Regions from separate parts of the Paenibacillus xylanexedens genome, predicted to be linked through region 2. Evidence: riboswitches for the same ligand, from Rfam matches in the RefSeq annotation. Region 2 holds a riboswitch; each other region holds the start of a gene.
What was found. Region 2 has a riboswitch for cyclic di-AMP ahead of BS614_RS10950 (HAD family hydrolase). Riboswitches for the same ligand answer to the same signal wherever they lie in the genome.

Region 1 (7,997 bases), 680 kb from region 2:
ATGTATTTTACCAATTCATCACTTTTGGCCATAACCTCTGCCTCCTTCGCTCCTGCACTTTCACGGAGCTTACGATAGTTCTATTGTGTGCAGGATGTGCAATGGTTAAACATTTTTTTATTGAAAGGAGTATGAAAACCCTCAAAATGCACAGTCTAATGCCAAAGGTATCCATACAGTCTTTAATCTGCATCCGGTACCTATTTCATGAAGGAGTGTGTATTCCCATGTATAAGCTGCTGACCGCTTCGGTGGCCTTGCTCATTTGCTTCCATTGTCTTCCCATCCTGCCCCACCATGTCGCGCATGGAAAAGCAGCCCCGTCCCAGAACAGTCCATCCATGCTGCCGGTGACCGATGGAGATGCTTATCGCTCAAGTCATCATGCCTTTGCAGCACCGGTTATTTTGCTCGATGTAGGCCATGGCGGTATTGACGGTGGAACGTCAGCCCAAGGTGTACTGGAAAAAGATATCAACCTGGCCATTAGCCAAAAGGTCTATCTCCTGCTTCGCAGCAAAGGTTATGCCGTTATCATCAATCGACTTGGTGATTATGCACTTAGTGATGAGAACCGCTGGCTGAACAGCCGCTCCCGTCATACCAGAGACCTTGCCCAACGTAAAAGCCTTAGCGAAGAAGTAAGTACAGATATCGTGGTCAGCATCCATGCGAACTGGAGTCCCCGATCGGCTGCACACGGCCCGGTGGTACTGCACCAGAAGGAAGGCAGGAGTTATTTACTGGCTCAATCCATTCAGGACGCCATGAACAAGTTGTTCGGAACGGGGCACGGGGTCGTGTGGGGCAAGCCCTTTTATTTATTAAATTACGTGAAGCAACCTGCCGTCATTGTCGAAACCGGATTTTTGAGCAATGCCGAAGATCGAGCCAGAATGAGTGATCCCGCTGAGCAAAAACGAATCGCCCAATCTATTGCCAACGGCATTATTTATTATCTGTCGGTAGTGTAGGAGCAGCACGCCAGTTCCACACATCCCGAACCAGATCACCAATTCCTACAAATTGAACCTGATTTTGCAGACGGGAGACGTATTCACGAATTACTGCGGATGTGTTCATCCCCGAATGACCGACATGACCAATGACAACACAGATATCCTTGTCGATCGCCTGCTGAGTTGCCAGATCCAATTGCTTGCGAATGTGTTGCTTGGAGTTTTGATCATCCAGGAAAATGTCATTACCTACAGGTGGCATGTTTTTGGAAATGGCCAGTTCCCCCACCACGGAGCGAAAGTTCGTACGACTGTCTACAAAGAAGAGGCCCCGCTCCTTGCATACATCGAGCACAATGGACATGATGCGTTTGTCGGACGTGATTTTAGAACCCATGTGATTGTTCATGCCAATGGCGTGGGGCACATCATCAATCGCTTTCTCCACACGCGAGCGTACTTCTTCATCTGTTAGATTGGATGTGATTGCACCCGGGCCCAGCCATTCAGGTCGTCCTTTCTTGGGTTCCATGGGCATGTGCACAATCACATCCATCCCCTTTTCATGTGCAGCCATCGCATCTTTCTTCGTTGTTGGTAAAAAAGGCATTACCGCTACCGTCAGTTTGACTGGCATCGCCAGAATCTCTGCCGTGCCCTTCATGTCATTACCAACATCATCGATGATAATCGCTAACCGTTTGTGATTTGATGTGGACTCTGAAGCTGCCGCTGTAGGCCCTCCTGCCGATATGCCTGCGTAAATCACAATCAAAAATGCCATGATACCTGCAATGAATCGATAAATCTTTCTCTGTACCTTCATCATGATTCCCTCCCCGTAACTTCTGTGATCTCATTGTTTGATAATGAAGGGAGGATTATGTAAGCCAAAGCCTTCCTTAATGATCATATCCCGGCCATTGAAGACCTCTATCTCAAGTGAAGATCTCCATCATTCCCGTTTTCTCCTTAGCATTCAGACAAGAACTGTCATTGAACAGTTAGAAAATAGAGATTAATTAGAAAAAATACTGTAATTTGTCAGGTTTTCAGTTTAGGAATTATTTAGTAGAATCAACAAATGAAAGAGGTGCTATGCTTCATTTCTATCCTATGATTTATGGAAGGAGGTTTTGAAAGGGTTTACATAAAATAAATGCCAGACAATCCGCTATTCTTGTTTGTTATTCCTGGTTGCGGTTTCTCTATGTAACTTACTATTATCGAGGAGGATGAAAGTAGTGAAATTCAAACTAAAAAAGACGATTAATGTTCTTTTGGCCTGTTTAACAGCCCTGCCTTTGATGTTAACCCCGACAAATGTGTCAGCAGCCAGCGATGCCAACATTAATTTGTCCTCGGAAAAACAACTGATCAAGGGCTTTGGGGGCATTAACCTTCCTGCCTGGATTGGTGATCTGACTCCCGCTCAACGTGAAACTGCTTTCGGTAATGACCAGAATCAGTTAGGCTTCTCAATTCTCAGGATCTACGTTGATCCAGATTCTAATAACTGGTATCGTGAAGTTGCCACAGCCAAACGGGCTATTGAAAAGGGGGCTATCGTATTCGCATCCCCATGGAATCCTCCAAGCAGCATGGTTGAAACGTTCAACCGCAATGGGGACACAAATGCCAAACGCCTGAAATACGACAAATATGCCGCATATGCCCAGCATTTGAATGACTTTGTAACTTATATGAAAAATAATGGTGTAAATCTGTATTCCATCTCGGTACAAAATGAGCCGGATTATGCTCATGACTGGACCTGGTGGACTCCACAAGAGATCCTTCGATTCATGAAAGAAAATGCCGGGTCCATTCAAGGTACCAAAGTCATGGCGCCTGAATCCTTCCAGTACTTAAAGAACATTTCCGACCCAATCCTGAATGATCCGCAGGCACTTGCCAACATGGACATTCTGGGAGCACATACGTATGGAACCCAGATTTCGAATTTTGCCTACCCTCTCTTTAAGCAAAAAGGAGCCGGTAAAGAACTGTGGATGACTGAGGTGTATGTTCCGAATAGTGACAACAACTCAGCAGACCGCTGGCCTGAAGCACTAGACGTTTCCTATCACATGCACAATGCCATGGTAGAAGGTGATTTCCAGGCCTATGTGTGGTGGTACATCCGCAGACAGTATGGTCCGATGAAAGAGGACGGTACCATAAGTAAACGCGGGTATAATATGGCTCATTTCTCTAAATTCGTGCGTCCAGGCTACCTGCGAGTCGATGCAACCAAGAACCCGGATACAAACACATTCGTTTCTGCATACAAAGGTGATAACAAAGTAGTCGTCGTGGCGATTAACCGTGGAACTTCAGCCACAAGCCAAAAATTCGTTCTGCAGAATGGTAATGCCTCCACTGTGTCCTCATGGATTACGGACAGCAGTCGAAACCTGGCAAGCGGAACCCCACTTACCGTATCCAATGGAGCCTTCACGGCACAGCTCCCGCCTCAGAGCGTAACAACGTTTGTTGCCAACATTACTGGCGGAAATAGCGGCGGGAATACAGGCAGTGGCACTACGTATGAAGCCGAGACCGGAACGTCACTTACGGAAGCTGCCATTGAAACGATCAACCCCGGTTACACTGGCTCCGGGTATGTTAACTTCAATGCGATGACTGGTTCGGCCATTCAATGGAACGGCATTAATAACACGACAACAGGTACCAAAAACGTAAAGTTTCGTTATGCGCTGGAAAGCGGCACACGGAACCTCGACATTTTTGTGAACGGAACCAAAGTCATCAGCAACGAGCCCTTTCCGGCTACGGGAAGCTGGTCCACTTGGGTTGAAAAAACAATACAGGTCCCCATGAACACGGGGACCAATACATTGAAATTGGTCACCACTGGATCGGAAGGACCGAATATTGACAGCGTTAATGTTACCGCAGCACAATAAACGTTCCGTATGGCTGATGGAAGACATTTGCTGTACGTGCAGCTAAGCACTAATCTCTTGGATACTCAAGTCTAATGTTAGTGTTATATCAAAAAATGCAAAAAAAAAAGACTCCTCAAGCGTTAGCTTAAGGAGTCTTTTTATTAGATGCGGTCGAGAGGACTCGAACCTCCACGGGGGTTAGCCCACACGGACCTGAACCGTGCGCGTCTGCCAATTCCGCCACGACCGCATATTGTATCTCCGTCATCAATATCGGCGACAAGGAATAATATATCATGCGGAATCTATCATGTCAACACTGAAAATAATAACAATAAAACCCGAACCAGACGTCCATGTCGATTCGGGCTTCACCTTTAACTGCTGCTAATAGTTTGGTTCATTAAAACGGAAGCATACTTCAAATTACAGCTTGGAAGGCCAGTTACCATACCATGCATAACCGCCTCTTCTTTCTTTATCAATATCAATTAATTTGTATTTTACTCCCCCGTCACGACCAATAAAGATTGGTTTATCCGTTCCGATCTCATAGAAGCGTGCCCAAATCGGTGCCGCATTGGAATCAGCGATAATTTTGCTGTCCCCATTTGCTCTTTCATACTTGTAACCCGTAATTTTCACCTTGTTAAACCAAGCCTCCGCTCCTTTAATGGATGCGGTAATTTTAGCGTTAGCAGGTCTGGTTTTCAGAAATTTAACAATCGTTACACTCTCTCCAGCTGTCAGCGATGGCACTTCGTAGATTCTTGCGCTCGCTGGTTTAAGGGAACTGGAATCATGTTGTTGTCCCCATGCTGTCAGCTTACCGCCTGAAACGACTTGTGTATTCAGAATCGCCTCCACACCTTTGGCAACTGAATTTTTACTCCGATTAGCAAGTGTGCTGTCGATAAAAGAGAAATCACCTTTGCGTGCTGCTACTTCATCCAGCATGATCATTACATTAATCATGGCATCATCATTGTAAGTGATATGCTTGTGGTATCCGGAGCTTTGGTAAACTTGTGGCCACCCGCCGTTTGAATACTGCATGTTGATCAAAAAGTTAATTCCTTTGATTGCAGCTGTGGAGTAACGCGGATCATTCGTCTTTTTAAATTCCTTCGCCAATCTTCTAATTTCTGAGTATGTAGCCTTGTTGTCTATCGTGGACTTCGCCCACTCTCCACTTGTCTGTTTATAATCTTTTCTCCAACCTCCATCCGGCAGCTGGTTCTTCAAAATATCAGAAATACTCGCTGTTGTACCCGATGCATCCGCAGCAGATACCGTCCCTACAGGGAGAACTGCCATTCCAACTGCTGAGAACACCATGGTGCATGCCAGGACAAAAGTAACTAATTTCTTCGCTTTCAAATGTAACACTCTCCTATGTTCATTTTTATAAATCTCCCACTTCTACTTTACCTAGGATACGCGCCTCTAAACCTCCTTTATTTGTATTTATCGCATAATAAAATCAATTTTAATCCAATATGTGGATTGGATAATCAGATAATATGCAAAAAATCGATTTTTGTCAATATATGCAACTTAATGAATATAATCTCTCTAATTCTACATAACGGAATAGTTCTTTTAACTCATGACAAACCTATTTATTTATCCAAATTCGTCTTAAACGAATCAATAATGACGTTTTTGTCATGAATGATACCCAAACTTGATCCCTTCTTTCATATAAAAACCTTAATTCCGCTAACATTGAGGTATTAAGAAAGGGTTTAAATGGGTTTGACAATTACGCATTTATGCAATATAGTTTCAAATAGTTACAAAAACTTAATTATTCATTGCCGAGTTTCATGTTTGAAAACGGGGGAACCATTTTGGGTGAATTATTCTTATACATAGGAAATATAGGGAACCTTCTACCGAACCCTTAGCTAACTCCGTAGGCATCGAAGGGAGAACATTGATTTTGAAAAAACTGATTATCTCCATTTTTGGAGCAGCTGTATTATTTACATCCGGGGCAACAAGCACAGAGGCAAGCAGTATCAACTCCGTAGTGAACAACATGACAGGTATTCCTTACAAATGGGGTGGCACAACTGTAGCCGGCTTCGACTGTTCTGGTTTTATGAGATATCTTTTCAACAAATACAGCATTGAATTGCCACGAACTTCGCAACAGCAAGCCAAAGCAGGTACTCCGGTAGCCAAAAGCAATGTTCGGACAGGTGATCTGGTGTTCTTTAATACGATGGGCAAAGGCATTTCACATACAGGTGTATATATCGGCGGTGGACAATTCGCTCATGCCTCCAGCAGTAAAGGTGTAAGCATCACGAAGTTATCGAATCCATACTTCAATGACCGCTATGTAACAGCACGTCGGGTAACTGGACAGTTTATGTACGATAAAATGTTAGGTAAAATGTGATTCACATACAAAAAGGCATCGGTTATTAACCGGATGCCTTTTTTGCACTTAAAAATGTATGTTGCATTACTTACTAATGCAGCGCCTTCTGCACTCGCATCGCACCCTGAGACAGGGCATGTCCTCCTCCAACAGCTCCGGCCACGGCTACGGTCTCCATGATCTCCTGATCTGTTGCACCCTTGGCACGGGCTTCTTCTACATGGTAGAAGGTACATACCTCATTGTTGGCAAACAATCCAATGCCGAGCGCAATTAATTGTTTTGTCTTCGCATCAATCACGCCAGGTTGGAAACATTCTCCGGTAAACTCATGATACGACTTCACCACACCTGGCAGTACATCGCTTAATGCTCCAATCTGATCCTTGTAGGCATGAACTTTATCATTCATCAATGTCATGGCTTGTAGCACACCCTCTCGGCTATAGTTACAGATCTTCCTCACTGTACCTATCTTCTCTCCCGAGTGAGCCAATTATGCCAAGAAATCATGGTAATTCCAAACATTTAACGCTCATGGCCCTGCCATAATTATAAGCTGTTACTCACTAAGTGGACTCTGGCGCGGCTCGCTGAACAGCTGATAGCTGTAACCTCGGTCCAGCTTAACGACACGTCGATTCTGACGACGGATAAGTACCTGCTCCCCATCCCAGGCAACCACAATCCCCTTCACGTCGTTCGATTCCAGCTCGTCCCGTACGACTCTAACTTTCTCACCTGACAGACGCAGGGCGTCCAATTCTGTATCACTAATCATCTTCATGGCTCCTATATTTCAAATTTATTTACAAAAAGAGACCTAAATGAAAAGTCATTTAGGTCTCACGTGACTGTATTGGACTGTCATGTCATTCGAAATTATGTCCCGACTGAAAGTTACCGCTGCGCGTGCTCTTTGCTGTCGTTCTTTTCGAACCAAAAATCAAGCACTTTGGCGGACATCACACGTTCTTCAAGGTACTCCACTTGATGCGGTGTAAATTGTTCTTTCCAAGAGAAGGACAACTCTTCGCACAAGCCTACAATCGTCAGTAATTCTGACCAGGCAACATAGCGTTTGTACCAGAAAAATTGAGGATGTTCAATCATATAGGGATAAAGGTCATCGAATTCCGTATGTTTACAATCCAGGGCACGTTCAAAATGAACTTTCGATTCCGCCAGCTTATCATTAAAAAATTGTTCTGTTGCCAGTTGGTTCCCCATGGTGTTGCCTCCTCTCCCTAACATAACCCCATTATAAATGAAATCGGCGGTCATGCAAAGGCATAGTTCAAAAAATAGGCCCTATTCCTTTAAAATGTCACATTTCGTTATCGTCAAATTGTACCGTACCATTATTCAGGGAACGAATGCGTACCAAGGCTTCCACCGGAATACCCTGTTCACGAATCGTGCGTGCCCCTGCCTGAAAACTTTTCTCGACCACAACGCCGAATCCGACGAGTTCCGCACCGGAACGCTCGATAATTTTGATGACGCCACGAGCGGCATCTCCATTGGCAATAATATCATCAATGAACAAAATGCGGTCATTCTCATGAATGAACTCGCGAGATACCATAATGTCAGTTACAATTCCTTTGGTAAAGGACGGTACACGTTCACAGTAAGCATCAGGATCAGCCAGAAGTGTTTTTTTGCGACGGGCGAATACAAGGGGCACCCCCAGTTCATAGGCTGCGGCAAACGCAACCGGAATCCCTGAGG
Region 2 (7,997 bases):
GTGCGAGAGTTCGCAGCCAAGGTAACGGTGATGCATGAAGGGAAACTGCTGAAGGAAGGTACGATGGCGGAGGTACAGGCAGACCCGAAAGTGGCAGAAGTGTATCTGGGCAAAAGGAGGGATGACCATGCTGTCGCTGCAACGAATTGAATCCGGCTACGGGGAAAGCAATGTGCTTCGTGGTGTGAACCTGGATGTACAGCCTGGACAGGTGGTGTGTCTGATGGGCCGTAACGGTGTAGGGAAAACAACGTTGATGAAAACATTAATGGGGCTGCTCAAAACACGTAAGGGCAGTATTCGGTGGCAAAACCAGGAGTTATCCACCTTGGACACAGCCAAGCGGGCAAGGGCAGGGATCGGTTATGTACCGCAGGGGCGGGAGATTTTCCCGCAGCTTACGGTGAAAGAAAATTTGTTGCTCGGTCTGGAGACAAGTGCGCCGGGAGTAAAAACGTTCCCGGAGGATGTACTGGCGATGTTTCCAGTGCTTGCGACGATGTATGGACGGCAGGGCGGGGATCTGAGTGGTGGACAGCAACAACAGTTGGCATTCGCCCGGGCACTGGCTTCGCGTCCGGGGTTGTTGCTCCTTGATGAGCCGACAGAAGGCATCCAGCCTTCTATCGTGGAGGACATTCGGCAGGTTATTTTGCAGCTCAAGGCAAAGGGGAACCTCTCGGTTCTGCTGGTAGAGCAGAGTATCGATTTTGTACGAAGTGCCGCAGACTACATCTATATCATGGACAAAGGGACCATAACCCTGCATGGGACACCGCAAGAACTGGATATGTCGCAGTTTGAACATCATCTCTCCGTATAGTTATAGTTAGTCGGCGAGAGGAGAAAGGTTTCAGGAACGCTTGTCCAGGATATTCGAGTATTTCGGATATAACCGCCGGATGCATTCCGGACAGATGTCATGGGTGAATTCGGCGTGGGTATGCTTCTCCAGATAACTCTCAACGGAGTTCCAGTGTTCCTCTTCGTCCTTGATTTGTTTGCAGACGGCGCAAATAGGCAGCAGTCCGCGCAATGTGCGCACTTCAGACAATGCCTTCTTCAATTGGTGTTCTGTCTTTCTCTGTTCGGTAATATCCATGTGTGAAATCAAAGCGAGATCGGTATCCAGAATTGAATTTGCATAAGATAGAGGGGTGAGTTCTACACGAAACCACCTCTTTTCGTTGTATACAGTATACACGCAGATGTCATATGTATGATTTCGATTAAAGGGTATTCCGCGTTCTTTCAAATTCTGTGCGACAAGTGCCATGTTTGCGTTCTTGCCTCGTTTTGCCCAGGCTTCCGTCAGGTGCAGGTAATGTCTATGACTACTGTGTATATCCGGGTTTGGTGAGCATTGACCGAGTCCCTGTTGCCAGGCACGGTTACAACTTTGGATAATCCAATTGTGATCAACGATGATGAGCTGGTGACGTATGGACTGGAACGACAGCCTCTCCAGATCGGATGTAACATGTCTCATGGATAGGACCCTCCTTTGGCAGAAATCTTATCTCAGTTCATCTGGAATATCCAAAATATCAGCGACCAGGTGCCTGAATCGGGTTGCTTTGCGTGTGCCGTGAATAAGATTGGATAAACGATAGGGTGGGATGCCATGCTGTTCACAAAAGGTCTTCTGGTCCACTTGAAGTTCGGTTAGCCGTCGTTTGATGGCCCATCCGAACGGAGTAACTGGTTTTTTCTTGTTCAAAAGGGTTCACCCCTGATTAGAATGTAGTATTCAGCCGCCCTTTCTTCATGTAGAATATATAGAAATGCGAGCTGTATGTTTCATTATATACGTAAATTCGTCATCTAACAATTAAAAAAGACGGAAAAAAGTGTATTTTGTGATGATAAATGGCGTAAATACGTAAATAAAACAAATAAAATGACAAAAAACACGTCGGCAAGGAGGTTGCCGCGTGTTTTTTAGTTTGTTTGAATGAAGGGGAGCAGGTATGAGGAGGAAGAGGATTAGGCCCTGTAGGCATGAAGTCCAGCTCCAAGCATATGGAAACTGGGGAAAAATGATTTCATGGACATCGAGGTTGGCTGTGCCAGTCCATCCGCAGCCGAGGCGCTGACGGTCTTCCATTCATTCTCCAGATCTGTGGCCAGGCGGACCATCAGATCCTTGGTTGTATCGTTGTTCAGGGGAATGACTTTGGAGGCTTCGGTTATGCAGGCATTCATGGCTGAATGCAGGTAACCAAGGACCGCCTCTTCGACCGGGATGTCGAGGTGGTGGTTAATCCAGGCATGAACAGTGGAGAGGCAGCCAACCGAATCGTATTTGGCAAAAATCTGTTCGAGCTGGCTGAATTCAATCCAGGGGTGCAGAGCGCGTGCGAGTCTGATCAATCGTTTACCCATGGCGGCAGCTTGTTCTCTGAGATCTCCAGGGGTTCGCTGAACATGGACGAGCTTGTCGATCAGAGCTATCCGCCATGTATCCTTGTGATCTGCTGCGGTATAGATGCCTTTGATGGCCATACCTTCAAGACGAACGATGCTGGGATGCAACTGACAACGCATGAATGATTCGAGATCTTCAGCATTACGAATGGTACCCTCCCTGATATGGATATCCATGCCGAAGGAATGGGTGAACCCTCCAACCTGAATAGAGGAATCAAGCAGTTTGACATAATCGAGCAGCTTATTCCCACGGTTCACAATCATTCGCCTCCTGTGTTCGTTAAATGTTACTTAAAGTGACATTTATATTCCTTTTTGTTTGCTTTATGTTTAAAAATCCGAATTATATGATAGTTATCATCCCATAAATGTCCGCTTTTTGTCAATAGCATCAGTGAAATTTAATGGATCAAATCTGGGATTTAATATTTGTGTTATTTTATATAACTTATTGTGTTATTTATGTGGTGAAGTGCAGGGAGGACTACATATAAGGAAGGACTATATATAAATGAATCAACAAGATCGGCTCTTACCGAAAAAGAGGGGATCAAATCTAATAATATGCAGTTCATGGGTAAAGATGACGAGATTATGCGATTTTTGATGAAAATGCCTAGCTGAAAAAGAAGTATTAAAAAATACTTTACTTTTAGTTCAGAACCCGGTATAATCAACTCTGTTGCCGATTATTTACGACATGCGGTCGTGGTGGAATGGCAGACACGCTATCTTGAGGGGGTAGTGGGCGTATGCCCGTGGAGGTTCGAGTCCTCTCGACCGCATCATATGAACGATTAAAAAGAAGCTTTCCGTTAATGGAAAGCTTCTTTTTTTTTGTCTTTTGCGAACAGTATGACATCAAAGTTGAGAAAAAAAGGCCATCCATTACCGGGGCAATGGTGCTCTACCTTCCGGCTACGGGTGGCCAATGTATTATTTTTGCAGCAAATTCTTGATATCTTCTTCAATCTTGTCCGGTGTTGTTTTGGGAGCATAACGTTTAATGACCTGTCCGTTCTGATCCACGAGGAATTTGGTGAAATTCCATTTGATTGCTTTGGAGCCGAGCAGGCCAGGAGCTTCTGTGCTAAGGTGTTGGAAAAGAGGGTGAGCGCTTGAGCCGTTCACATCAATTTTCTCAAACATGGGGAAGCTCACGCCATAATTCATCTGACAGAACTCGGCAATATCGTCGGAAGATCCTTTTTCCTGTGCAAACTGGTTGCTTGGGAAACCAAGGACTTCAAATGGCGCATCCTGGAACTTGTCTTGCAATTCTTGCAGACCTTTGAATTGAGGGGTAAGTCCGCATGAGCTTGCCGTATTCACAATCAGGAGCACTTTGTCACGGTAGTCGGACATTTCAACTTCTTGACCGCGAAGGGTATTCACTTTGTAATCGTAGACTGTCATCTAAATCGCCTCCATTTATTTACTCTTATATCTTCTATTATATTGGTTACAATTAAATAATGCAAAACTTATATGGTGTTAAAAGAATCAAAACAGGCAAGTTGTGCAGAATACGTGAATGAATTGCGAAGTGATTTTCGTCAGAGTGAGAATTAGATAGCCTTGAAGAGATGGATAGAGTATAACCTTATTGTAAGCGTTATTATGGATGAGTATTGGCAAAAATCTGCCGATTCGGTGATCTGTGAGGACTTTACACCGTCATGGCACGGGTGTATGATTCATAACGTAATTTCAATTTAAACTAAATTGTATATGAAAAACGAAACAAACGATAATATCGCTCGATCTTATCTTAAGATATACGAACGATGTTTTAATCGCTGAGTTTCCATTCATTCATGAGTGGAAAACGGGGGAACCAACGGAATGCGCTGTCCAGGACAGTAGGCATTCATGGGGTGAATTTTCCGGTGACAGCCGGAAATAGGGCGACTCTCGCGCCCGAATCCGTCAGCTAACCTCGTAAGCGTTAAAGGGAGAGGCAACAAGCCGTACGCTGGTTCATGGCGTTTTCGCCATGGATTCTTTAAGAAGCGTTCGGGAGGCCTTGGTCCCCCACGCTTCTTTTTTGTTGTCTTTTCACGCCAAGGGAGGAACGAATGATGGATACTGAGATGATCTTAGTGACTGCTCCAAATGAAGCAGGACGCAAATTTATCAAATTGCTGATGTACAAAAAAATGCCGTTTGCCGTTCTAACCAACAGTGCAGGGGAAGAGCGCCGACTCCGTAGAATCGGAGTAGAACATGTCATTCGCATGAATACGGCTGCAGCTCAAAAATGGTTTTTGCCGCAGGGCAGCGTAGGCAACGTGTTTATTTTCGAGAACAGCCTGAATCTGACCTGTCGTTATTTACAGATCTGCCGTTCATGGACATCGAAATCCCTGTGCGTCATTACGGAGCAGAGTCATCCTAAGGGCATCTATCGGGGCATGGGCGCAGACCGGATTGTATATTCGCTCAATGGGGAAGTTGGCTTTCTCCTCAATGGTTAATGCCATAGCTTGTGATTGCTCAGGTGTGAGGTGCCTGTTATAATTGAATGTATCGATAAACGGAAGTTTGAGGAGACTCATGCAAGATGGTGAGTCTTCTTTTTTATGCTTACAAGGAGGAATTGGCGTGCCGGATGTGGGTGGATTAAAGTGGTTGTTTTTTGATGTTGGAGATACACTGGTGGATGAATGGGAGCCGGTTGATGATATTATCGGACAGTTCGTCCGTGAAGCTTGTGCTTTGGGGTATCCGGTGACAATTGAGGCGGTACGCGAACTGTTCGCGAACTGTTACCGAAAATATGAGCAATGGCCTATGAGAGTGGCGATTCGCACATTTGTTGAAGACGAGGGGCATCAGAAACAGATTCAGGACAAGCTGAAGTTTCAAAAAGATCTTGAACGTCCTTTTCCTTCAGCGGATTCTGTTCTTCAGCAGTTGTCACGGCATTATCACATTGGCATTATTGCCAATCAGAGTCCTGGAACGGAAGAGAGACTGGAAAGCTACGGACTGCGGAAGTATGTTGATGTTCTGGCCTGCTCGGCTGAAGAAGGGGTGTCCAAGCCAGATCCCGAGTTATACGCTGTGGCCCTGAAACAGGCAGGCTGCGCGCCAGAGGAAGCCGTCATGGTCGGGGATCGGATCGATAATGACATTATTCCTGCTCGGAAGCTGGGCATGCGTACGATTCGAATTATGCAGGGTTACGGAAGATTCCAGCCAGAACTATCGGATGACCAACGTGCGGATTGGACTGTTGATTCATTGGATCAACTTCTGCCGTTACTGATGCCAAATCAGGATTAGATGCAGATGGTTGTTTATTGGATTGCAACAATAAAGGCTGATCAACTTGGGTATAGAATACCGGAGTTGATCAGCCTTTTTAGTATTTTGTCGATAAGAACGAGATTAGAACAAGCGGATCGTCTGAATGATCAGATATACATTCAGCACAACGATAATCGCGGCAATGACCCATGAGATGATTTTGAGCCACAATTTGTTGGCGAATGCACCCATGCTTTTTTTATCACTCGTGAACATCACCAGGGGAATTACAGCAAAGGGCAATTGAAGCGACAGCACGACCTGGCTCAAAATGAGCAGTTCTTCTGTGCCGTGTTCTCCTGCAATCGCTGTAACAATTACCGCCGGGATGATGGCGATCAGACGTGTGACCAGTCTGCGCAGCCAAGCCGGAATTCGAATGTTCAGGAAACCTTCCATAACGATCTGCCCAGCGAGTGTACCTGTAAGGGTAGAGTTCTGACCTGATGCTAACAGCGCCACACCGAACAGAATACTTGCAACCGTAGTACCCAATAGAGGTGTCAGCAGATGGTAGGCATCTGCGATCTCGGCAACCTGCGTCATACCAGCACTGTGGAATACAGCAGCAGATACAATCAGGATGGCTGCATTAATGAACAGGGCAAGTGTCAGTGCGATTGTCGAGTCCATGGTCGAGTACCGAATAGCTTCTTTTTTACCCTGTGGTGTCTGTTCGATCTGACGGGTCTGCACAATGGAAGAATGCAGGTACAGATTATGCGGCATCACGGTTGCCCCTATAATACCGATGGCGATATAGAGCATAGCCGGGTTTTGTAGAATCTCAACATTTGGTACAAAACCATGGAGAACACCGCCCATATCCGGTTTTGCCAGGAACAGGTCAATCCCGAAGCAGAGGGCAATGGTCGCCATCAGCACAATGACAAGTGTTTCCAAAGCGCGGAAGCCTTTGTTTTGCAGCACAAGAATCAGGAGTACATCAACTGCGGTGATGATAACGCCGTATAACATGGGGATGTTAAATAACAGCTTTAACGCGATGGCAGAACCTATGACCTCAGCCAGATCAGTAGCTGCAATGGCAAGCTCACACAGTATCCATAACATCATGACAACAGGCATGCTGAAGCGTTCGCGACAGGCTTGGGCCAGATCCCGTCCAGTGACGATTCCAAGCTTTCCGGCTAACGATTGAAGTACAACGGCCATCAGGTTCGAGAGCAGGATGACGGATAACAAGGTATACCCGAACTGCGAGCCACCTGCGATATCTGTTGCCCAGTTACCGGGGTCCATGTAACCTACGGCAACGAGGTATCCTGGGCCTACAAAGGCGAGAAATTTCTTCCACCATGCAGCATTCTGCGGAACTTTCATGGAACTATGTGCTTCTCCAAGGGAAGGGGTCATGCCCGCAGTAGACAATGATTCTCTTGAAGGAGCGTTGAACGGATTTTTTTTACTCATACGATAATCACCTGACTTTGAATTATTGATTTGGAAATATTGATGCGGGACAAACCGCTCATGATATATCTAAATTTTTATGTTTATTGTTACATTGTACTCCTTCAATAATTTTTGTCTAGTGCAACTTTTATGTATTAACACAAAAATTTCGGTTCTAATTTGAAGATGCCCCTTCGTATATTAACCAACCTTGGGAAAAATACAGCCATGGCGTTGAAATGCATGAAAATAATAAAGTTGTAAAAGCTTATAAAGAACTAAAATGCGTTTCAAAATGAGCCAGAAGTTTAAATTGAAAGGAAGGCAGTAAAAACTAAATGGATAAGGGAGAGATTCTTAATGGAAGCTTTATATACAGCAGTAGCGACAGTTAAAGGTGGACGTACAGGTTCAGTAACTTCTTCGGATGGCGTGCTCAAACATGATTTGAAAATGCCGAAAGAGCTTGGAGGTTCCGGTGGTGAAGGTACCAACCCTGAACAGCTCTTCGCAGCTGGATATGGAGCATGTTATGAGAGTGCCCTTGCCAATGTTGCTCGTAAAGCAGGTGTGAAATTGGAGAATGTGGTCGTTACAAGTAACGTATCCATTGGTAAAGACCCTGCGGATGACGGTTTTCAATTATCTGTTCGCCTGGACGTGAGTATGCCTGGTGTGGATCACAGTCAAGCAGAAGATCTGGCCCGCAAGGCACATGATTTCTGTCCATATTCCAAAGCAACACGCGGCAACATTGATGTTGTATTAAACGTAGTTTAAGATTTGACTCCTGGTAAGTAAAGGGAACATATAGAGCAGGTTATCCCAGATACCTGATG
Region 3 (7,997 bases), 1.7 Mb from region 2:
TCATTGCTGGCAATTGGGTGATACTCTCCATAACCACTTGGTGTGAATTTGGAAGGGTCCAATTGCGAGTTCAGCAACAGGATTTTCAGGAAGTTGAGCGCACGATCTGCGCTTAGATCCCAGTTATCCTTATATTGGTTGTTCGAAATGGGAATATTATCGGTATGACCGGATACAACCACTTCATATTCAGGGAACTCCTGCAGCATGCTTGAGATTGCTTTGGCCAGGGATCGTGATTCAGGCTTCACATCTGCTCGGCCTGACGAGAACAGGGCGTTATCACTGATGGTGATCTTCAATTCAGACTGATTCAGCTTGGTGTTCAGCTGGTCCGAGAGCCCGTTCTTCGAGATATATTTGTCGAGTCGCTCTTTGAGTTTCTCCAGGTCTTCTTGTTCTTTCTTAGCCATCTGTGCATCTGTAATCTGAGCTGGTGTTTTCTTGGTGATTTCTGTAGGTTCCTGTTTGTTCTTACCCAAATCAGCACCTGGCGTATCCGGATTCATGGACGAATGGTCCAGAATCCCGGAACCTCCATTTAATGCACTGTTTAGTGCGGAAGCCATCTGCTCGAACTTAGCTGCATCGATTGAACTCATACCGAACAATACAATAAAGAGAGCGAGCAACAAGGTCATCAAGTCGGAATAGGGAAGCAACCAGCTCTCGTCTATATGCTCTTCATGTGGTTCGTGCTTCTTAGCCTTTTTCACCTGGTGATCCCTCCTTCTCTTCCAGTTGTTTACGTTCGGAAGGTGTCAGGAATACGGATAACTTTTGGTTGATGGCGATGGTGGAGACACCGGATTGTATGGATAACAGTCCTTCAACCATCATCAGCTTGATCTCCATTTCTTGCTTGGACATCCGTTTCAGCTTGTTAGACATCGGGTGCCATAACACGTAACCACTAAATATACCAAGGAGTGTTGCGATAAATGCTGCCGCAATCGCATGGGAGAGTTTCTCCATGTCACTGAGATCGGCAAGTGCTGCGATGAGACCTACAACGGCCCCGAGAACCCCGAGCGTTGGTGCGTACATCCCCGCCTGAGCGAAGATCAAGGCACTGCCACGGTGGCGCTCCTCTGTAGCATGAATATCTTCCATGAGCACATCACTTACAAATTCCTGATCGTTGCCGTCTATAATCATACGCATACCGCCACGAAGGAACTGATCGTCAATCTCTTCTACTTTTGATTCCAGTGCAAGCAAACCTTCACGACGGGTAGTGGAAGCCCAATCCATAAATGTGCCGATCAGGGATACGCGATCAATAAGTACTTGATTTTTGAAAACAATCCCGAAAAGCTTAGGGATTTTCTTAACTTCAGACATCGGAAATGCGATAAAGATGGTTCCTGCCGTACCAACAAAGATAATAATGTAGGCTGCGGGATTGTTAACCAGGTTGATTAAGGGCGCACCCTTCAAGAACATACCAAATACAAGGGAGACCAGCCCCAAAATTAGTCCAATAATCGTTGAAATGTTCATCATACACCTCATCCATGAGATAAAATTGAATCCTTTCAAGCGGCTGTGTTCGGGCTTCCGGACGAATTTTTGGCCGCAATCCGTTCAATGTTAGGCATTCCTTACGGTTGCTAAAACAGTTAAAACGGTCATATATGTATTTATCGACCAGAAGGCCTTTTTTTTTAAGGGCTATTTTCAGGTATAATAAGATCAAATCCGCTCCTTAGGGGCCGAATAGGAGTGAAAAGCCAATGGGCGTAAAGCATGGACGGGATTATGAAGGAATTTTGACAGATCTGACAACGGCAATCGGACGCATACCGGATCGGTATGTTTTCTTTGAAATGGACGCGGAAGAGTGGGAGAGACTGGCTGCATCTGACCAACTTGAAGTGGATGAGGCGTTGGCGGAGGATTTGTTCTATGCGCTGGGCGAGGAGTCCGTTATTCCGGTTGGAAGTGGCGTGGTCATCCATGATAAGGAACAGCACCGCATTCATATTTTGATCGGGGAAGAAGAGTTGACATTTGTACCTTTAATTTAGTGTGTTCACATGCATTTTCAGGGGTATAAATGGAATTGGAATTCCCCTCAAAGCCTTATGGTTATTGGTTCTATGCCATGTAGTTGATTGGATTTTGAAGCTTGTCCGTGGTAAGATGTTAGTCGTGAAATGGGCCAACCGCATGGCGGTGAGCCTGGCCTTTGAGGTTGCTGTTGATCGCACCGAAGGTGTCGGTGGTTATACGGACGCATGTCTGTAATGTACCATCCTATGGGGAGGAAGATAACGCATGGTTTTTTCGCAAGAGGAAGTCGAAGCTCATCTGGGAAGGCTGGAAGGCTGGGAACTGGAAGAGGGACGGTGGATTGTACGTAAATTCGTGTTCTCCAACTACATGAAAGGGATTGCATTTGTGGATGAGGTCGCTGCGATCTCGGAAGCATTCAATCATCATCCTTTTATTACGATTGATTATACAACGGTTACGTTGCGTCTCACATCATGGGATGCGGGTGGTATCACATCTGTAGATATCAAGGAAGCAGGGCAATATAACGAAGCTTATGACAAAATGAGGTCGCAATAACGAGGTCGGTTATTATCACGCGGCCAGAAGTGAGTGAACCATACATGTCAGACTATAATCAGAAACAACCTCTTATTGCTGTCGTAGGCAGTCTCAATATGGATCTTGTGGTGAAGACAGACACGATTCCGGAAGAGGGAGAGACGGTGAGCGGTGAGGAGCTACATTATCTCGCTGGTGGCAAAGGGGCCAACCAGGCTGTTGCCGCTGCGCGTCTGGGTGGACAGACTACGATGATTGGCGCGGTGGGATCGGACGGTTTTGGCGAACGTCTGCTGCACAGTCTGACGGAAAGTGGTGCAGATGCCTCGCGGGTTCGCATATTGGAAGACACGGTAACAGGGACGGCTTCCATCTGGCTCTCTCGGGGAGACAACCGGATTATCGTTATTCCTGGTGCGAATGGGCAAGTGGTGCCTGAGATGCTGGAAGAGGCGGATACGGTAAAAAGCCTGACTGCAGCCGCAGCGGTGCTGCTGCAGCTGGAGATCCCGCTGCCAGCGGTTACCCGCGCCGCCCAACTGGCGGCTGAAGGCAGCGCACTGGTGGTGCTCAACCCGGCTCCCGCGGTGCCGGGTCTGCCCCAAGAGCTCCTGCGGTGCGTCGACGTTGTCACGCCGAACCGCAGCGAGCTTGCCGTGCTTACCGGCCGGGATCATCTCCGGCCGGAAGACCTGGATGCGGCGGTCGCAGAGCTCGCCGCATCCCTCGGGGCCGCTGTCGTCACGACGCTCGGCCCCGAGGGGGCTGTGTACGCGGCGGCGCCTGGTGGCCGCGTACAAGCAGGGCGTGCCGGCGCGTGCCGTGCGCCCGGCTACGCCGTAAGCGCCGTCGATACGACCGGCGCTGGCGATTGCTTCAACGGCGCGCTGGCAGTAGCCCTCGCGCGCGGTGAGACTTTGGACGCGGCCGTAGGCTTCGCCATGGGTGCGGCCGCGTTATCCGTGACAAAGCTCGGCGCCCAGTCCGGGATGCCGTCCGCACGTGAAGTTGAGGCCTTTCTGGCTGAGCATGCCGCAGAGGCTTAATAATTGATATAACAAAGAGGCTCTTATTCTCCGAAAAGGGGATTAAGTGCCTCTTTGTTATGCGTGTGCAGAGATTATTTCTTCTCTGACAGCCACATGGCGATATTTGCAATCTCTTCATCCTGCAGTTTGCCCTTGAAGGAAGGCATACCACCTTTACCTTTGACAATCGTAGAATAGATTTTCTCCAGATCATCCTGGCTGCCGATGTTGGCCAGAGCAGGTCCTACGCCACCTTGAAGCTGATCCCCGTGACAGGAGATACAATTGGCTTTGACCAGTGCTTCAGCTTGTCCGGCATCCAATGTTACTTCCGGCATGGTTGGCTTGGCTTCTTCAGCCACTTCTTCTTTCCCTGGAAGCGTAAACATTAAAACAATAGCTAAAGCGCATGCTGCAAAAAATACTCCGCTCATGATCCATTTGTGCATCCCTTATGTCCCCTCCAGAATGAAAGATCATCTAACCTGAAACTATCCATATCATTATAACGGAACCTGTACTGACATCATAGCATTTTGTGGGAATTTTTTGAACTAATCACATAACAAGGGGCAAATTTGGTTGTTTTGCAATGGATTCTAACCGCGAGGCCCTTCATAAACCATACAGTGAAAGGGCTTCAAGCCGGTTGGGGTCTGCCGTTCGTATGTATCATGGGTGACAAATCCACTCTTCAGATAGACTTGAATGGCACGAGCATTCCAAGTGAGTACTTCCAGATCAATCTCATTCGTGGGATTTCGGCGAATGGCTTCCTGTACAATGGCAGTGACAAAAGCTGTCCCTTGACCCTGACCACACAGCTCTGGATGCATGCCAAGGCCAATCCGGGTTACCCCTTCAAGTGGGAAGTATTGAGCAAACCCACATATACGATCGTTCTGATCCAAGACGATCGCATATTGCTCCTGCCGTAGCTGTGCATCTCCGAATTCCACTTCCAGAGCTTTCATCTGCTCCCAGGGGAGCCAGCTGTAGATATTGTAAGGCGGGTCATACTGCCAACTGCAGATAAGCTCCGCATGTTCTTCTCGCATGGGTACAACGTGAAACGTCACAGGGGTTTCCTTCATACACCTGCATGCTCCTTTCCTTGAAACAGAACTCTTTGTCCACTCTACAAAAGTGATGTTCATTTAGCAAGTCTTCCTTCCCAAGAAAAAAAATGAAACAAAAGTTCCGGTAATTTCGTTTATATTATAACGGGATGGGTAAAAACATCATAAGGGCACGGACGAACGAACGCAAAATGAACCTGTTAATGTCGCAGGATATACCCCGAGTATAGCTTGCAACATGAATAAGGATTGAAGCACAAAAAAACCGCCGGATACATTCCTGCGGAGAATGTACCGGGCGGTTCTGTTATGCTTTTTGCTTCGTTCCAGTATGGTTAATGGTTACAGCATCATGTTGCTCAGCTTGTCCCTAGTCAAGGGCCAGTGATTCATATGCGTCCGTGCTCATAATCCGTTTCGCGCCAACATAACGATTGGCCCAATAGTTTTCACTCAATGCACTGATCGTAACACCTTTGGATGAAGAGGAGTGTGCGAACTTTCCATCCCCTACAAAGATTCCTACATGAGATACGCCTTTACCTGTTGTATTAAAGAACACCAGATCGCCAGCTCTCATTTCCATGCGGGATACGGAATCGCCCATGTCGAATTGGGAACTGGATTGGCGTGCCAAATCAATACCCAACTTGTCGAATACATACCGTGTAAATCCGGAGCAGTCAAAGCCGTTGAGCGTTGTTCCTCCACTTTGATATGTAGTTCCCATTGCTGAATCAATTACTTTGTCCATCTTTGAATCTGCGAATGCGCTACCTGCACCAAGCGATAAAGCGAATGTGATGCTAAGTACAGCTGCGGTTAATTTCTTCTTGAACAAGAGATATTCCCCTTCCAACGCCTGCGAGGTTAGCTTAAGGATTCGGTTGAAGGTCCCCTATGATCCCTCTGTAGCAAGATCAATTCACCCATAACTGGTTCCCCCGCTTCCCAGGTGCCAGGAATTTGGCTATGCTAGTTATGCACCTGCGAAATCAAGAAATGACGATTTAATTTTAAGTAGTTACAAATATGAATGTAAAGATTACAAAGTTGTTACTAAAAACTCACTGCGATTATTGTAACAGAGGAGTACGGCTTTGGCAACGTTTAGCAACAAATTTAGCAAAAAAAACCTCGACCTTTGACGGGAAAAGGTTGAGGTTTGCCTATTTATAAGTACATATTAGGCCATGAGTTTAACATGTGATGGTAACAATTTTTAAACTATCTGCTCTCACCTTTGGATATTTTGGACTGCCATAATCGGAAATGGCTGCATATTTTCCACAGACTCAATAGACATCTGGCAAGTGGATACGTCTGTTGTAGTATAAGTCCGGTAAGTCCCGTTAATAACCATGAGGCTGTAGTGAATGCCCCAAAGACGAGCAGGTGTACTCCGCCCAGCAGGAGTGCAATGCCGATTACGGCGATGAGATGACGCAGTGCAATCCAGAGGGCTTTGAGGGTACCGTGAGCCCCGCCTTCTCCTTCTGGTGCCGAAACACCGAACTGCATGTAGAGTATGACATGGTGGATGATCCAACCATATACGATCCAGGCAGCGACATATGGTATACCAGGCAAAAGTAATTGAAGGGAATGAAATCCGTCCATGAGAATTGAGTAGAGCTTCGGTATGAGCCAGTAGGCGGGCAGAAGTATCAATAATGTACGTATGGTGTGGAGCAGTAGCATCGGTTTCCACAGATTTTTGATTCCGCGGACAAAGGGGATACGCTCTTCTGTAGAATTAAAGTGCTGAAGTGAGTAGAGCAGTCCTGCCTGAATGAGGGGGCTGATCAACATGCGAACCAGCAGCATGCCCCCGAGAATCCATAGATAACGATGAACCTCCGGATGGGTAGACAGGTTAAGTTGACTTTCCATTTTGAACAAAAGTGTACTCAGCTCACCGGCATCAGCATCTGGATAGCGAAGGAGTAGTGGGATGACCGCCGATTGTACCATTCGATAGAAGAAATATCCCCAAATGAGTTGATAAAGAAATAAGAGTGCGGCAATGAACATATGCTGACGGACGAGAAACCAGCCTTCACGTATTTTCGCTTTCACCGTTTCCACCTCACCATGACAGACCTCCGAATATGGCTTCTATTAGTTTGGTTACACTCATGCTCCAGCGGGACTTCGCTCGCTCATCCAGTCCGGATTTCAGGAAATTATTCATATGGCGGTTCTCCAGCACGATCGTGTACAGGGGATCGGTCATGGCCCAGGATACGGGGGATGTGTGAGTTAATTTATACGTGATGCGATCTTCTTTGCCATTCCATTGCTTGGTGAGGATATGCCCGTCTTCAAAAGCAATGCGAACAGGAACGGCGCTGTAATCACTACCTTTTTTTGTGATCGTCACGGATGACTCGTACAATGTTTGACCGTCTTTCTGTACGGGCGTAATACGAATCTTCTCTACAGCAAAGTCAGCCATCCCATTACCATAGACGTATTGATCAAAATAATCAGACCAGGAAGTGCGGGTCACTTGCTCCACAACCTTTTGAAAATCAGCGGATGTGGGATGTTTGAAACGGTACTTCTTCACATAGGTAGAGAGAATACGCTCCATCTTCTTGGCACCAACTTGATGTTCAATGCCGAGCAATACTAGCTTGCCGCGTGTGTAGACATTGGCTGCATACTCATCCTGTGAATCAAACTTCCAGGATTCTTGTGTTAAGGATGAAGGAGACGTAATCAGTCCCGATTGTACCGGCAGATTCGGAATCAATCCGTATTCCTGCTCCATCAGTTTGTCTTCTGCATAAGAGGTGAATCCCTCATCCAGCCAGGCTTCCTCGAATTCGTTGCTGGCAACCATGCCGTAGAAGTACTGGTGTCCGATCTCGTGGACTATGGTACGTTCCAGGTCATAACCCGGAGTAGTATCATCGGCTCCAAAGGCCGTAACTAGCGTAGGGTATTCCATACCTCCTGCGCCGTTCCCCGCTTTGGGTGGAACTACGATGGATAAGGTAGCGTAAGGATATGGGCCAAACCATTTGCTATAATTGGCTAGAGCGGCCTTCGCGGCGTAGAAGTAACGTTCTTTCAGATCCTGATGAGCAGGGTCCAGATATAACTTGATTCGTACACCAGGCACATTGGGTGCAGAGAAGGGTTCCTCGGCGTAGACAAAATCCGGTGAAGCTGCCCATGCGAAGTCATGCACATCATCGGCGTAAAATTGATAGACCTTTTCTCCATTCTTCACCACGGCTTGCTGTGTCGGAAATCCGGTAGCAGCTACTTTGTATGTTTCAGGCACCCGAATACGCACACTATATATACCGAAGTCAGCGTA
Region 4 (7,997 bases), 1.7 Mb from region 2:
TTACGTTAGAGGGAAAATTGGTGTTTAAAAAACAAAAAAGCGATCCGCCTTATGGGGCGAATCGCCTGTAAATCGATACTTACGTCTCCATATAGGAGCTATGCGTCTGGCTGCCCGGGTCATAAACCATGACTTCCACCGATTCCGTAAGTATATCCGCATAACTATAAGATACTCGCTTGAAGGTTTCTTGCTCCTCATCAAGCTTAACAATAAAAACAGAAGGGTACGTTTCTTCCAATACACCCGTACGCTCAATGGTCTTACGGCGGCCACCATTAGCCCGCAACATAATTTTCTGACCAATATGTGCATCGAGATTGCGTTTGATATCCAACAGCGTGTTTTTAGCCATTGTCGACGACCACCTCTTTTCTTGTCCATTATACCGGATTTTACAGTCATTGTCAAATCAAAACTAATTATTATATCAGCATCAAAAAGTTGTTGTCAATGAATTTTTTTGCAAACAAAAAAAGCCCCAAATTGGGACTTAAAATGGCCTACATCAGACTGCCGACGGGTTCACTTTTAGCGTAGATAAATCATTCAGCCCAGGCAGACCTACCCGGTAACTCCCCCGTGTCTCGACACCACCCACACCCTGGCTGCCACTGATGGTATTGTGCAGAACATCACTCATGTTGACCGTATCGCGCACAGAAGTAAAGGAGGCCTTGGCTGCCACATAGACCGGATCAAGTGCATGAATGAGAATTCTGCCTGGAGAACTGGCAAAGTTCGCTCCAGCGCGCAGCAGTGCCTCAAAATGGGACTGACAGGCCCCTGCCACAATAGTGAGTGCGTCCAGATGGCGTTCATATTGTCTGGCCACCTGAATGGCCGACACAAAATTTTGCGAGTTCTTGTAGCTACCGAGACTATATAAGTCATAGGGCTGACGTGTCTTTAACACCCCATCATGACCCGTAATAACTACGATATCCGGACGTACTTTGGGTAATAAGCGGTATAAGGTATCTGCCATTGCCGATTCATGGACATACTGTCCCTCTGCGGGCACACGAAGTTGCTCATAGAGATCCATACTTTTTTTCAAATAGTTCGGATCTCCATCCAGATGAAGCACCTTTCCAGGCATTTCAAAATAAGCCGGTTCCTGCTGGGCAGACCAATCCTGTACCAGACCTTCACGATTCCGCTCAGCCTGTTCCATACGATTCTGCTGCAGACGGGACAGGGTCTGATGTGCTTTAATATGCGCCTGTCTGGTCTTGGCGCTTTGTGGTTCGTAGGGAACCTGTATCAAATCGTCCACCGGGGAATCGGCAATCAGCCGGAACTCAGTCCCTTTAATGACCGCAGCATCCAACTGGAGGCCTTCCACCCGAAAAGTCACATCGCCGCCGTATGACTTCCGAACGACCAAGTCTCCGATATTCATCAACGTAATCACCTCTACCCCATCGTATGGGCAGAGACCCGGTTTGGTTCATTCAAATTTTACAGCGCTGCACGTACCCCAGCTTCCCACATTACGGTGCTGAGTGTGGCATACTCTTGCAGACTCAACGTCTCTCCACGTCGGGACGGTTGAATACCTGCCTGCTCCAGCAGAATGTCTGCCTGTTCCCGGTTCTCCTTTGTGAAGAAACGTGCCTTCAAATTGTTTGAGATTGTTTTTCTCCGCTGGGCAAAAGAAGCCTGTACCACTTCGAAGTAGTGTGTTTCATCCGGAATCTCCACTGGTGGCTGCTCACGCACTTTCAGCTTAATGACAGCTGATTCCACATTAGGTTGCGGAATGAAGACCGTAGGAGGCACAATACACACAAGTTCCGGCATACTGTAGTACTGAACTGCGATGCTCAGACTGCCGTAGTCTTTTGATCCTGGTGCAGCAGCCATGCGTTCAGCCACTTCTTTTTGAATCATGACAACAATGCTGTCTACCGGCAGCTTCTCTTCCAGCAGTTTCATCATGATTGGAGTCGTTACATAATAAGGCAGGTTAGCCACGACACTGACTTTGTCCACGGATGCAAAATCCGTATTAAACAACTCAGCCAGATCAAGCTTCAGCACATCCCCATGATGAACACGTACATTCGAATAAGGCTGCATCACTTCTCCCAGGATTGGGATCAAGCGCTGATCAATCTCTACGGCTGTGACAGGACCGGCTACCCGAGCCAGTCGCTCCGTAAGGGCTCCAATACCCGGCCCGATCTCTAACGCACCCTTGGACTCGTCCAAATCGGCTGCATTAACAATTTTGTTCAGTATATTTTGATCGATCAGAAAGTTCTGACCCAGACTTTTCTTAAATGAGAATCCGTGTCTTTGAATAATCTCTTTCGTACGCTTGGGCGTTGCAATTTCAATCGTTTCTTCCATGTTCTTCATATGCTCACAATCCTTCACGTTCAATTTGCGCTAATGCTGTAGAGAACTCTTCCCGTGTAATCTGAAATACACTGAGACGTTTGTGGAACTGCTTACCGTTACAATAACCGATGCCCAGCAGATTACCCATCTCCATGCGACGTGCAGCAGCCTGCGGATGCACAATAAGTCCTGCCGCGATCAGGTCCTCCCAATCGATCAGGCTCGGAGCACCTTCGTATGAAGTATGTACGCGTGCCAACGCATGACGGATCGCCTCTGGTGAGGCATTCTCCACCCCAATGTCCCCTTTGCGCGTTGCATCGGCTTCCGGAATGAAGGCATGTTTGCAGCCTGGCACCTTGTTCGCAATAATTTTACGAATGCGTTCGCCAGCATGATCCGGATCTGTCAGTACAATGACTCCCCGTCTCTCCTGAGCAAGCGCAATCCGCTTCAGAATGCGTTGGTTGATGGCTGATCCACCTGTTTCTATGGTATCGGCTTCCACGGCCCGACGGATAGCCACCGTATCGTCACGGCCTTCCACCACAATGACTTCTTTTATCATGTTCCATTTCTTCCTTTCTAACGCAAAGAGAAGAGGAATATCCTCTTCTCTGCCAAACGGCGGGGGAGACTGAATTCAGACTCCTCCGCCGCATATTCCGCATGAATCATTCATGCAACTATTTTATAGCATTCCCATTTCAAAGTAAAACGATTTTAGTTCGCTTCCGGCTTCACCGGACCGATCACGTAGACCGTCTTGCCTTTCTTACGTCCAAAATTCAGGGCATGCTTCACACTGTCATAATACACATCAATTTTGTTGCCTTTAATGGCACCGCCTGTATCTTCCGCACGACGGAATCCCAGACCTTCGATATATACCCACCAGCCAATTGGAATGACTTTGGGATCAACCGCAATGGTGCGTCCTTCCGTTACACGAGTACCGGAAGCTGTTTTAGTTCCAATGCCAGGCTCTTCGGAAGAGTAGGCAGTCATGGATACATTTTTAAGTACTTTGGAGTATTTAAAAGAAGTCCCGGATACGGTAATCACTTTGCTGCCCGAGGCAGATGTTTTCTTCGAGTTCGTTGTTGTAGCCTTTTTGGTTGTTGACGTTTGAGCCGATACGGTCTGAATCTCAGGTTCTTTCACGACCGGTTTTGCTTTGGTGCCGACAGCGATCACTTTATCTACACGATTATTCGCGACAGATTTGCCGACCATTTTTTTGGAGACCAATTCTCCATCCTGAAATACCTTTTCGATATGCTGCACAATTGTGCCTTCTTTGCCGTTCACAACGACACGGTTATCCCCTTTGTACAAGCTAGGGTCAGCCGTTTTAATGACTTTGTAAGCGATCGGTTGCTCTACATCCACTGTACGCTTTGTTACGCGCACTACACGGATCTTCATCTCCGCTTTGATCGCAGTTCCAAGCGCCGGATACACTTTATCATTACTTTCAACTTGAATACCTGATTTTTGAATTGCATCTTCTACCGATGAATCGGTTGTATAGAGAGTCTTGGTGTCTCCGTCTGCCGTAATGTTAACTGGAACGGCCCGCTCAATAACGATTCGGTCTCCATCTGTTAACGCCCCATTCATGGACATGGATACCTTATCGTGAGGGCTGACTGTGATCGACTGCTCCTCCAGCATTTCCTGAAGCATTCCTGTACGAGTCTCTACCACCTGAGCTTTGCCATCAATAACCAGTGAAATTTGTTTCCCGGCCTGACCGTAAACGACTAACAAGATCATGATTGTAAGCGCAATTGAGAAAATCGCGATCAATGCCATTTGACGCATGTTCTCATGCTTCCACCGCAACGCGAAAGACTTACTGGATGATCGTGACTCATGGGTCTCTTCTGGTTGGAATGTGCCCACTTCTCCGTCCTCCTTCATAGCCTCGCCGTCTAAAGTAATGCATGATGTCTTTGACGTGACTATACCAAATTTTCTACAGAACACAGATTGGACCAACATAATCCGGTTCTGCACCATGAATCAATCTTCGCAACATGATGTCATCCTCCTGAATACCTACCGTATGATGACAATATTTCTTTTATTCAAAAACAAAAAAGCCAAAGAAAGAGTGTAAGAGGAACTCTTTCGTGGCTTCCGAATGATTTTGAATATCGGAAATTCATGCACGAGGTTGCCTCTCTTTTTCCGCTTGCGAGGTTAGCTGTCGGGTTCGGGCGAAAGAGAGCCGCCCTATCTTGGGTCACCCGCTCATGGCGGACGCCCTTGAATTCACCCCGAGACCCAAAGAAGAAATCAAATACGGCTTCGCAGTTCCCTTCGCTGCTTTTGGGTCAGCGAACGTTGCGCATCGGCTAAATACACCGATGTTTAAGCCCTATTGGTTCCCCCGCTCTCCGTTAACGGAGACTCAGCGAGACTGATTCATGAAAGTAATGTTGTTTCATCGGAAAGTGTCCCTTTGTTCATCCCCCGAACATCTGTCCAATTTTCCGCACAACAATTCACTGAAAAGATGATATCCTGTTTTGATGCATGTTGTAAAGCGTTGATCAAGTACGTTTTTCTGAATATTTGGTTAAAATATTGTAATATTCTTGATTTATTTGGATCAAAGGGCAAATTACCTCCGCTTACCTGCCTTTTTCACCTCATTTGCTCGTTTTTTTAACGAATCCCAAATCGTTCCATGGCATTTTTGGTTGTTATTGCAGCAATTTCCTCCACCGAAATGCCTTTAATTTCCGCAGCTGCCTCTGCAACCAGACGTACATGCGCTGTCTCATTTCGCTTCCCACGATAAGGGTGAGGTGTCAAATATGGAGCATCTGTTTCAATGAAAAACCGGTCCATAGGAACCTTCTCCAGCACCTCTTTAGGCTGCTTTGCATTTTTGAATGTGATCGGTCCTCCGAAGGAGAGATGGAAGCCCATATCGAGGCAACTTTTTGCTGTTTCCCAGCTGCCCGAGAACGAGTGCATCACACCACCAACTTCACCCGCCTTCTCTTCACGCAAAATTCTTATGATATCCTCATGCGCATCCCGATTATGGATGACAATTGGCATGTTCACTTCACGCGCCAAAGCAATTTGTTGTCGTAATACGCGATGCTGTATTTCTTTTGGTGAAGTATCCCAGTGATAATCCAATCCAATCTCACCGATCGCAACCACTTTTTCATGCTTGCATAAAGATGCAATCCAATCCAAATCGCCCTCCTGCATTGTGATCGCATCTACAGGATGCCACCCTACAGCTGCATATATAAAGTCATATGTTTCGGCGAGTTTCATTGTGGTTGGAATTGTCTCCCGGTTAAAGCCAATGTTGATCATGCGACCAACTCCTGCATCCACAGCACGCTGAATCATGTCCTCGCGGTCCTCGTCGAATTGTGGTGCATCCAGATGTGTATGTGTGTCGAACAGCATCATGTCTGTATCTCCCTTCATGTCGAAATAACGACTATCTTCTTTTTCAAAATCCAATTTGTAAAATTCAATAATTCAATGACTCATACATAAAACATTTTGGGTAATCTGTGTATTACATCATTACGTTTGTTTCTTCACAACTACAATATATAGAAGATATACGGATATTCTGATCTATATATTGCTAATTGTGCTCATTCTGCCTGCTTGCATTTACAAAATTATGTCGATCTACATATACTCCCCATTAAAGCAGATTACTGTATCATGGAAAATAGCTCTTTTAGAAAGTGTTTTGATATCGAAATTCTTCATCGGATTATACCCACACGATTACAAGAAATAGGGGCGTATATGTGACGGTAATTCGTGAATAATCGCATCCACCTTGTTTTGCGGGTAATACAAATGATGTTTCCCTCGGTGAAGCCCACTGATGGAACGGACAATGTCAGATACTTCTGACAACTCACGTAAATTGTCCTGTCGATCCAGAAGAAGAATCTGCTTATCTGTGGATTCATCCGGACGAAACACATCATACGGATTATCCGAAGGAAAATCAATTTCAAGATCATATTCGGGATCGAGGCCAGCCTGTACAAAAGCTTCCCGAATCTCTTCCATCATTGTCAAGTCGACCTGTTCAAGCTCTACATACTTATATAACTTGCGATCCATAAAACGTTCGCATAACTCACTCAGAACAGTATCGTCCTCCTTGCGCCACTGCGTAAATGCCGTCTGAATTAATGCTTCATCCAACTGCAAATATTCATCCACGGATAATTCTCCTTCAAATAATTGAGGGAGTGGATCAATCATGAAGCGGAATTGAAAACCATGTTGTAGGAGTGTTTTCGCTCGCTTGAATATTTGCCGCAATATAATTTCAGAACTACGAGTTACCGGATGGAAGTAAATCTGCCAATACATCTGATACCGAGACATTAGGTAATCCTCCACAGCATGCATGCCTGACTCCTTGACTACAATCCGCCCATGATAAGGACGCAGCATCCGAAGGATACGATCAAGGTCAATCGTGCCGTAATTTACACCTGTAAAATAGGCATCCCTGAGCAAATAATCCATTCGGTCTGCATCAAGCGGACTGGTCACCAAGTTCACCACAATCGGCTTTTCATACGTTTTTTGAATGACAGACGCTACTTTCTCAGGAAAATCAGGAGCATACCGTCTTAAGATCGCCCCTACTTCGGTATCACCTGTAATAATGCGACAAGTCCAATCTTCGTGATTCATGTCAAAAGCTTCCTCGATGGAGTGAGAGAATGGCCCATGCCCGAGATCATGAAGTAGAGCTGCACACAGAGCTACAATCTTTTCTTCCTTCGGCCAATCCGAATAATGACTTCTTTCAAATTGAGAGATGATCTTGCGTGTGATCTCATAAACACCTAGTGAATGTGAGAACCGACTATGCTCTGCTCCGTGAAAGGTAAGGTAAGAAGTACCCAGCTGACGAATCCGGCGTAAACGTTGAAATTCCGGGGTGTTAATTAACTGCCATATAACCGGATCTTGCACGTGGATATAATTATGTACCGGATCTTTGAATACTTTCTCTTCCGTTAAACGTTGTTCCATGTCGACTCACTCCTTTAATTTCTTTTATATTAACGCTTTGAGCTCTGCGATTCACCTAAGATTCGACACCATATGACGAACTTTGTCGAATGAAGTAGTTTTGTCGTTTTCCAAATCGACAAAGCTGACATTGAGGTTTAAATGCGAAAAATGGCTTCCAATCCCTTACCACCAGTAACCTTGTGAAAAACAGCCTTAATTTTAAGCTAATTTTAAGGTTGACTGATTTGGGAATCGTTGGTATGATGAGTATCATAAAACATAAAATTATGTCGAATAATGACAAAGATAGTTAGCTGAGAGGAGCACTGATTATAATGATGAAATCAACAGGTATTGTAAGAAAAGTGGACGAACTGGGACGGGTAGTTATTCCAATTGAATTGCGCCGTACGCTCGGTATTGGTGAAAAAGATGCTCTGGAAATCTATGTTGACGGCGAGCGCATCATGTTGAAGAAATACGAGCCTGCTTGTATCTTCTGTGGTAATGCAGAGAACGTTACTTACTTCAAAGGTAAAATTGTTTGTAACGAATGTATTTCCGAAATCCCTGCACCTGTAGCAAAATAAAAAAATACAGGTATACTG

Region 1: linked by a shared signal. The riboswitch ahead of BS614_RS14270 (C40 family peptidase) and the one ahead of BS614_RS10950 (HAD family hydrolase) in region 2 are both predicted to bind cyclic di-AMP.
Region 3: linked by a shared signal. The riboswitch ahead of BS614_RS03550 (C40 family peptidase) and the one ahead of BS614_RS10950 (HAD family hydrolase) in region 2 are both predicted to bind cyclic di-AMP.
Region 4: linked by a shared signal. The riboswitch ahead of BS614_RS03175 (resuscitation-promoting factor) and the one ahead of BS614_RS10950 (HAD family hydrolase) in region 2 are both predicted to bind cyclic di-AMP.

Annotation. Positions count from the first base shown of each region.
Region 1 is NZ_CP018620.1:3,173,132-3,181,128, reverse strand. Features, by position in the region: gene BS614_RS14300 (YqzE family protein) at 1-32, opposite strand, end outside; gene BS614_RS14295 (N-acetylmuramoyl-L-alanine amidase family protein) at 228-974, shown strand; gene BS614_RS14290 (divergent polysaccharide deacetylase family protein) at 949-1,743, opposite strand; partial or broken gene xynC (glucuronoarabinoxylan endo-1,4-beta-xylanase XynC) at 2,195-3,463, shown strand; gene BS614_RS32135 (carbohydrate-binding protein) at 3,464-3,889, shown strand; tRNA gene BS614_RS14280 (tRNA-Leu) at 4,038-4,121, opposite strand; gene pelA (pectate lyase) at 4,298-5,260, opposite strand; cyclic di-AMP (ydaO/yuaA leader) riboswitch at 5,680-5,811, shown strand; gene BS614_RS14270 (C40 family peptidase) at 5,817-6,281, shown strand; gene BS614_RS14265 (carboxymuconolactone decarboxylase family protein) at 6,355-6,684, opposite strand; gene BS614_RS14260 (hypothetical protein) at 6,826-7,044, opposite strand; gene BS614_RS14255 (hypothetical protein) at 7,164-7,493, opposite strand; gene BS614_RS14250 (xanthine phosphoribosyltransferase) at 7,591-7,997, opposite strand, start outside.
Region 2 is NZ_CP018620.1:2,496,632-2,504,628, forward strand. Features, by position in the region: gene urtD (urea ABC transporter ATP-binding protein UrtD) at 1-150, shown strand, start outside; gene urtE (urea ABC transporter ATP-binding subunit UrtE) at 128-823, shown strand; gene BS614_RS10920 (nitrogen regulation protein NR(II)) at 854-1,489, opposite strand; gene BS614_RS10925 (hypothetical protein) at 1,517-1,720, opposite strand; gene BS614_RS10930 (urease accessory protein UreF) at 1,987-2,688, opposite strand; tRNA gene BS614_RS10935 (tRNA-Leu) at 3,133-3,215, shown strand; gene BS614_RS10945 (glutathione peroxidase) at 3,367-3,846, opposite strand; cyclic di-AMP (ydaO/yuaA leader) riboswitch at 4,218-4,393, shown strand; gene BS614_RS10950 (HAD family hydrolase) at 4,509-4,907, shown strand; gene BS614_RS10955 (HAD family hydrolase) at 5,035-5,718, shown strand; gene BS614_RS10960 (Nramp family divalent metal transporter) at 5,824-7,119, opposite strand; gene BS614_RS10965 (organic hydroperoxide resistance protein) at 7,519-7,938, shown strand.
Region 3 is NZ_CP018620.1:826,184-834,180, forward strand. Features, by position in the region: gene motB (flagellar motor protein MotB) at 1-716, opposite strand, end outside; gene motA (flagellar motor stator protein MotA) at 703-1,503, opposite strand; gene BS614_RS03520 (hypothetical protein) at 1,737-2,030, shown strand; gene BS614_RS03530 (4a-hydroxytetrahydrobiopterin dehydratase) at 2,281-2,577, shown strand; gene rbsK (ribokinase) at 2,622-3,605, shown strand; gene BS614_RS03540 (c-type cytochrome) at 3,680-4,036, opposite strand; gene BS614_RS03545 (GNAT family N-acetyltransferase) at 4,187-4,681, opposite strand; gene BS614_RS03550 (C40 family peptidase) at 5,037-5,507, opposite strand; cyclic di-AMP (ydaO/yuaA leader) riboswitch at 5,511-5,648, opposite strand; gene BS614_RS03555 (hypothetical protein) at 5,894-6,745, opposite strand; partial or broken gene BS614_RS03560 (M1 family metallopeptidase) at 6,756-7,997, opposite strand, start outside.
Region 4 is NZ_CP018620.1:751,497-759,493, reverse strand. Features, by position in the region: gene veg (biofilm formation stimulator Veg) at 80-355, opposite strand; gene yabG (sporulation peptidase YabG) at 509-1,405, opposite strand; gene rsmA (16S rRNA (adenine(1518)-N(6)/adenine(1519)-N(6))-dimethyltransferase RsmA) at 1,465-2,367, opposite strand; gene rnmV (ribonuclease M5) at 2,372-2,917, opposite strand; gene BS614_RS03175 (resuscitation-promoting factor) at 3,073-4,257, opposite strand; cyclic di-AMP (ydaO/yuaA leader) riboswitch at 4,531-4,784, opposite strand; gene BS614_RS03170 (TatD family hydrolase) at 5,026-5,796, opposite strand; gene BS614_RS03165 (HD domain-containing protein) at 6,130-7,407, opposite strand; gene BS614_RS03160 (AbrB/MazE/SpoVT family DNA-binding domain-containing protein) at 7,725-7,979, shown strand.